2 regions of the Cytobacillus sp. C11.1 genome follow, and region 2 is predicted to be linked to the other one. Evidence: predicted binding sites of a transcription regulator. Region 2 holds the regulator's gene; the other holds the start of a gene.
The links. The regulator LexA, encoded in region 2, represses DNA repair genes until DNA is damaged. The targets are predictions, from matches to a motif close to CGAACATATGTTCG.

Region 1: the regulator LexA is predicted to act here: its motif matches at 1,306-1,319, upstream of AC3ZVC_RS23570 (YhjD family protein).

What each region holds. Positions count from the first base shown of each region.
Region 1 is NZ_CM176935.1:4,769,541-4,772,954, forward strand. It holds gene AC3ZVC_RS23565 (S9 family peptidase) at 1-1,035, opposite strand, end outside; gene AC3ZVC_RS23570 (YhjD family protein) at 1,394-1,783, shown strand; gene AC3ZVC_RS23575 (competence protein ComK) at 1,886-2,455, opposite strand; gene AC3ZVC_RS23580 (IDEAL domain-containing protein) at 2,656-2,892, shown strand; gene AC3ZVC_RS23585 (Type 1 glutamine amidotransferase-like domain-containing protein) at 2,956-3,414, shown strand, end outside.
Region 2 is NZ_CM176935.1:4,148,436-4,151,849, reverse strand. It holds gene AC3ZVC_RS20540 (hypothetical protein) at 69-254, opposite strand; cyclic di-GMP riboswitch class I at 309-394, opposite strand; gene AC3ZVC_RS20535 (DUF4257 domain-containing protein) at 532-816, opposite strand; gene lexA (transcriptional repressor LexA) at 1,099-1,722, opposite strand; gene yneA (cell division suppressor protein YneA) at 1,880-2,209, shown strand; gene AC3ZVC_RS20520 (YneB family resolvase-like protein) at 2,224-2,871, shown strand; gene AC3ZVC_RS20515 (DUF896 domain-containing protein) at 3,013-3,246, shown strand.

The sequences.
Region 1 (3,414 bases), 620 kb from region 2:
GGGATATGCAGGCTTGCTGATGGCTACGACTGCCTGGTTGATGTTTCCGCCGGTAGTCAAACCATACACATGCTGCTGATCCAGCAGCGCCGGGTACAATTCGCCCTCCAAAGAGCCATAATAAACAACTGTATTGCCATTGTCCGTGGCCAGGAAATAAAAACTCCTGCTGTCCTCTGCCCAAAGAATTCCCGGTGTCACTACACCCTGCTGGAAATCTCCGATTGCATAATCCCCTGCCAAAATATCAGAATCCGCAGTCAGGCACTGTATGTTTTCAGTTTCAAGACCGTAAATCCATACCTTTGTATGTGTGGCATTTTCATATTCTCTTTCGTGTCCGAACATACCCAGATATTTTCCATCTGGTGACCATGTTGCATTACCAAAATAACCTTTGCCGTTCGTCACCTTTTTCATTTCTTTTGTTTCAGGATTGACGAGATAAACATCGCTTACGAAAGAAAAATCTTTTTCTTCGCTTAAATCAGCCGTTACAGCCACTGATTTTCCATCCGGGGACCAGCTTTGCACCTGATAGTCATGCTCACCTGAAGTTAGCTGTTCAATCATGCCAGTCTCTATATCTACAGCTGCCACTTGGCTGTATCTTCCACTCCAAAATCCCTGAGCATCGGATTTGTGTTTCATTTTATTAATTTCAAGCGGAACCGGCTTCTCATCTTGCTTTTCCTGTTTTTCCGCTTTCCCCGCTTCTTCATCTGGCTTCAAAGAAACATTAAAAGCAAGCTTCTTTCCGTCCGGTGACCAAATTGGATTGGAAGCGCCATTTGTGCTTTGGGTCACCTGGCGCGCTTCACCGCCTGTTATGTTCATAATATAAATCTGCGGATTGCCGCTCCTATCGGATACGAATGCAAGCGTTTGTCCATCTGGAGACCAGCGAGGTGAATGATTTTTATGTTCACCATACGTCCATTGGACCGGTTTATTCTTTTCACCGGTATTAATATAGAATAAATTCGAGCTATATGTATTTTTATCTTCTAACATTTTCGTTTCAACATATACCAAATCGGAGCCATCTGAGGATAACTGCGGGTCGGCAACCGACTTTAACTCATAAATCTTCGGGTTGTATTGTTCTCTTTTGTGTCATTTCTTTCATCCTTCCTAACTATGCTGTTCTACTTATTTCGACATTGGAAATAAAATCCCTTCTCATTCTGCAAATAGGTGAAACTTTTTTTGCGAAATGGAAATGATGAGGATAGCAGCTGCTTTCAACTGATTCGACAAATAAAGGCTCTTGCAAGGAGAAGCTTTCCTTTGTAAAATTAAATAAGAACATTTGTTCTAAAAAGATTATTTGGATGAAACTTGCAAGCTCGTGTAATAGCAGGCAACTTTTGATTAAGGGAGTAGAAAGATTATGACGAGAATTCCTGAGGAAGACCGTAACGTAATGGAACAGGCTATCTATTTGCCAATGGTATTAACCATTTTAAACCGTGATCTGATTGTTATTAATAAAAGCCCATTCAAACTAAAACAGCCTTATCTGGATTTAGTTGAAGAAACCCTGAAAGTCATACAAAATGAACTGTCAGAAGTCAAACGCTATATGAACAAAAACCAGCTCAAGGTTCATGAAATTAAACGAGATGACGCGTTTACCATGTTCATGTTTCTTTATAAAGGCTACGAGGAGCATCATAATTACTTTAATCCCCGCATCCGCAACAAAGTTCAGGAGCTAATGGTATATTATCTGTTTAAAAGGCATGTGGCCGGAACTGGCAAAAACCTAAAAGCAAATTAGTTCGATAAATTTGTAATGGGAAGAGCCTGCTTTTAATATTGTAATATACACGGAAAAACAGAAGCATGAAAACATGCATGCTTCTCGCTTATCCTGCTATCCCTAATCCCTTCTTGCACCATAAGCTCCCGCTCTCTCCGAAGCATTCAAACTTCTGGAACCATTTAAAAAGTATATTGCCTTTCTCTCTGATTCTTCTATCCTGCTTATTAGAGTTGTTTTTAGCAATGCTGTCCTCAGCAGCTGGTTATTAAAAGTATTATAAGACACTGGAAGAATAAAACTTTGCTTATTTTTGAAAACCGCCTCGGTATTTCCGTCATCAGTCCGCTTGTAATAGAGAATATGCTCCTGTGCGATCCAAATGCATTCAGGATTGCTTGGAGAGGTTGTTGGGAAAAAATAAATGAAGTTTGTGGGGTCAATTGTAATCGGAGCCTTGTGGGTTATTCCGGTCAATTGTCGCGTTCCCTCTTTTCTGCCTTCATAGCTTGAACCGAAAAACCTGCAGCTTTTTTTAATAATTTCGATGGGTTTAAATGGGGAAGTCAATTCTTCATCAAGCTCCCAAATTTGTGAATAAACCTTAAGGCCATAAGGGAGAGGCTTGATAATCATCGTATTTGGATTGATTTCATATTCTTCGATTAGCTGAGTATTTGGGCTTCTCATTTTTTCATCTCCTTTTCTTGTATACCGCCGCTTTTTCATAATAACACCAATTAATCTAAAAATTACTAATTTTCGATAATAGTTGCTAAATTATTCACATTTTCGACATCCACGAAAATATTTTCTAAAAATTTAAAAAACTTAGTTGAATATTCAGAAGGAATTCCATATAATATTAAAAAGCATCAGGGGTGATTTCCATGAAGGAAAAATCATACACCGAATTAATGAAAGCGAGCGCCATGAAGCGCAAGCAGCAGAAAGAGTCCTTTGTTCTTGACCTTTACATTGACATGCTGATTTCTGAGATCCTGCTGAACACAGAAAAAGAAAAATTAATGAAAAAAGTGGACGCAGCCATTGACGAAGGAAACAAGCCGGCATTTATCCATTTATCAAATCAGTACAGGGAACTTTCCAAACGTTTCGGTACTTAGCAAATTAAAGTTGCCCCCCGCCAAAAGCGGGGGATTTTATTTTTACAGTTAGGAGAATGACTCATGAGTGACAGGCATTTATTTTTAATGGGCGGCAACCCGCCTTTCGGAGAAATTTCAGGAAGAAAATTTGCAGGGCTTTCTTCTGTTTCTACAAGCAAAGTAGCAGTACTCTTTTTGGAAAGGGAAGGCTGGATAAACTATATGGACAAGTATACAAGGCCTTTAAAGCAATACGGAGTTAAAGATTTCACCTATCTTCCGCTGTCCTCTTCTCCGTCAGCTTCACTTTTTGAGGAACTGCTCTCCTGCTCCGGAATCATAATTGGCGGCGGCGAAACAGAAAAATACAGGAGCTATATAGCGGAAACAGGACTTGGTGAATGCATCAGGAAGATGTATTGGGAAGGTATCCCCGTAGCAGGCTTTTCGGCAGGGGCTTTAATATGCCCGGAGCATTGTATAATCCCTCCAGTTGACACGCCGAAAAAGCAGCATCTTTTTCTTGATGGGCTCGGATTG
Region 2 (3,414 bases):
TCCTCAAGCTACAAAACGCAGTGCCATTAACAACAAACTTTAATATAGCCTAATATATAAAAAATCCATCACTGAATGATGGATTTGCAGTTCGGACAGGTGATAACCTTTTCCGGTTTGAATTTTATTTTTTTAAGATCCTTTTTGGTGAAAGTTGTAAAGGCATTGTATGTAAATCCGCATACACAGCTGTTTTGATCCTTTACGATGTGCACCAAGTTCGACTCCTTGCTAAGCACTGTTGGATAAATCATTTTTCACCCTTCTCATAGCTGATTTAGGCAAATTGTTCTGGTATGAATTGTCTTATAAGCAGCCCGGCTGCCATGACTTTAATCGTTTTAGGCCCGTGGCTTTGCGTCTCCCACTTTCATGGAATTTGCCCAGATGAAATAATATCATAAATTGGCGGAAAAATCATACTTTACCGGGATTTGTAATACAAACGCAAAACAGTTTAATGCAGTCACACAAAAAACCCCGTTCGATGAAGAACGAGGTTTTGTCTATATGAACTCTTTCTGCCAATCTCTATTCTTTATGTCTGATCTTTAAGAAATCGAGACATGTCAGCAGTGCATCTCCTCCAAATCCTGCAATAACCGAAAGGAGTACAATCTTTAAGGTAGAGTCAGGATCTGAAGATACGACCAAAAAAACAGCCGCTAAAGCCCCCATGATTACTTCTTCCAAGACCCCCAGGTAGATGAATTTCTTTGTCCTCCGGGGTTTTACCATTTTGCCTTCTTTCCGAATATGTCCAACGACACCGACCAGCCCACCAATCAACAAAGCGAAGGTAATGTTCAAAAACATATTTTCTTCACACTCCTAAAGTCGAGATTTTGGACAAGCGACCTTAGGTTGATTCTCGGTGTATTACCATTATATAGGGAGATGGTATAAATTAGTATGCATAAAAATACCGAATTTTCTGAAAATAAAATAGTTAAACTTTACTGTAACTTCCTTCCAAGTAAGAAGTAACTGGTACTATCGTATGATTTTATTCATAGGATCAGGTAATAAGAACTGTATATAATCAGTATTTTTCAAAAAATAAAAAGCAAACATAAATGCTTGCTTTTTGAAAGTCTATTAATGAATATGTCGATATACTCCAATTACCTTGCCAAGGATGGATACATTTCGAAGGATAATAGGTTCCATCGTAGAATTTTCAGGCTGGAGGCGAACATAATCTTTCTCCTTGAAAAATCGTTTAACGGTCGCTTCGTCTTCTTCAGTCATGGCAACAACAATATCTCCGTTATTAGCTGTGCTTTGCTGCTTAACGATTACATAGTCACCATCCAGAATTCCAGCCTCAATCATACTTTCTCCCATAATTTCAAGCATGAATACATGCTCGTCAGCTGGAGCCAGCCTTTCTGGGAGAGGGAAGTATTCCTCCACATTTTCAATCGCGGTAATCGGCTGGCCGGCAGTAACCTTACCAACGATCGGCACGTTTACTGCGCTAACTTTTGGAATGTGCGAAGACTCGTCCAAATCTAAAATTTCAATGGCACGCGGCTTAGTAGGGTCCCTGCGGATCAAACCTTTGCTTTCGAGCCTTGCGAGATGGCCGTGGACAGTAGAGCTGGAAGCAAGCCCAACTGCTTCTCCTATCTCTCTAACAGAAGGCGGGTAGCCTCTTAGTTTTACTTCTTCTTTTATAAATTCCAATATATCTTGCTGCCTTTTTGATAATTTCACCATCTTTAACGCACCTCGTATGATTTTCTTTGTCTTTATTATAGCATCAATTACCAGGTGATACAAACATAAGTTCGAATTTTCGTTGACATCAAACAAGTGTTCGGTCTATAATAAAAACATCAAATGCGAACATATATTCTAACAGAGGTGTTTAATAATGTTGAAAAAATTGTGGGATTCTTATTCTTATGCTATTATTCTATTCATTTTAAGCTTGGCAGCATCATTAATATTAGTTTTGCAAATGGAAACGCCGGATAGTGAAAAGTTTGTTAAAGTTACTGTATCTGAAGGTGACTCCCTTTGGGAAATCGCTGAAGATTTCTCAGCTGAACATTCACTGTCAGCAGATGAATTTATTAACTGGGTAGAACAAAACAATGGAATTGCCGGAGGAAGAATATTTCCAGGTGATGAAATTGTTATCCCTGTTAAAGCTGCGGAAGGGCAGCCATTTACCGAGCTTGCCAGTTCTGAACTCAAATAGTTAAAGGAGAAATTATGAAAGCAATTATATACTGCAGGGTAAGCACAACTAAAGAAACGCAGGAAACCTCTCTCTCCAGACAGGAAGAGGAGCTATTGAACCTGGCAAAAGAGAATGGTTTTGAAGTGGTGAAAGTTATTCGCGACCAGGCGAGCGGATACGATTTAGAAAGAGACGGGATACTTGAGCTTCTGGATTTAATAAAAGAAAAGGATATTAATGTAGTTCTGATCCAGGATGAGACACGGCTTGGGCGCGGCAATGCCAAGATTGCCATCCTCCATTGTATCTTTAAAGAAGAGGTCCAGCTTTACAGCATTTCCAACTACGGCAAGCTTCAGCTATCGGAATCGGACTCCATGGTATTGAGCATTGTCGGAATGGTAGAAGAGTATCAAAGAAAGCTTCATAATATTAAAATTAAACGGGGTATGCAAAGAGCGGTAGAAAAAGGATACCATCCTGAGAAAAATCTTAGTAATCAAGGAGTCAATGCCGGCAGGGAAAGGATCGAAGTCCCAATCGATGAAATTGTCCGGCTTCGAAAAAACGATCTCACCTTCGCCGAAATCGCAGCAACGTTAAGGGGATTCGGCTACAATATATCAAAAGCAACCGTACATAGAAGATATAAAGAATATGTTGATTCATTAGCAGAGTAGAGCACTTTTCTTGTCAAAAGTGCTCTTTTTTAGTATGATGGCATTTGAGTTTCAATATTTATAATTGGTGAAACTTGTAGTGTAACCAAACTTTCTTTTAGATTATCCAAAGGTTAACTTTTGATATAAAGGAGCTTAAGCATGCTGCCAAAAGAAAAACTTGCTCGAATTAACGCACTGGCAAAGAAGGCGAAAGAATCCCGTTTAACAGAAGAAGAAGCGAAGGAGCAATCTTCACTCCGCAGAGAATATTTGGAGACATTCCGCTCTTCGATGTTAAATACGTTAAAAGGCGTAACGGTCGTTGATCCTAAGGGCAATGACGTAACCCCTAAAAAACTGAAAGATCTTCAAAATAAAAACCGCCTTCATTAATATCATAATTGCAAGGGATACACATTCAGTTGTATTCCTTCTTTTAATAGAAAGCGGAGATGACCACCTTGGCATAATTTGCCGGCTATCTCCGCTTTTCTTTACATATGCCGGGTCTTTTTGTGTCAAAATAGTAACAAACCGGCTTTTTTTGTCTTTTTCCTGACC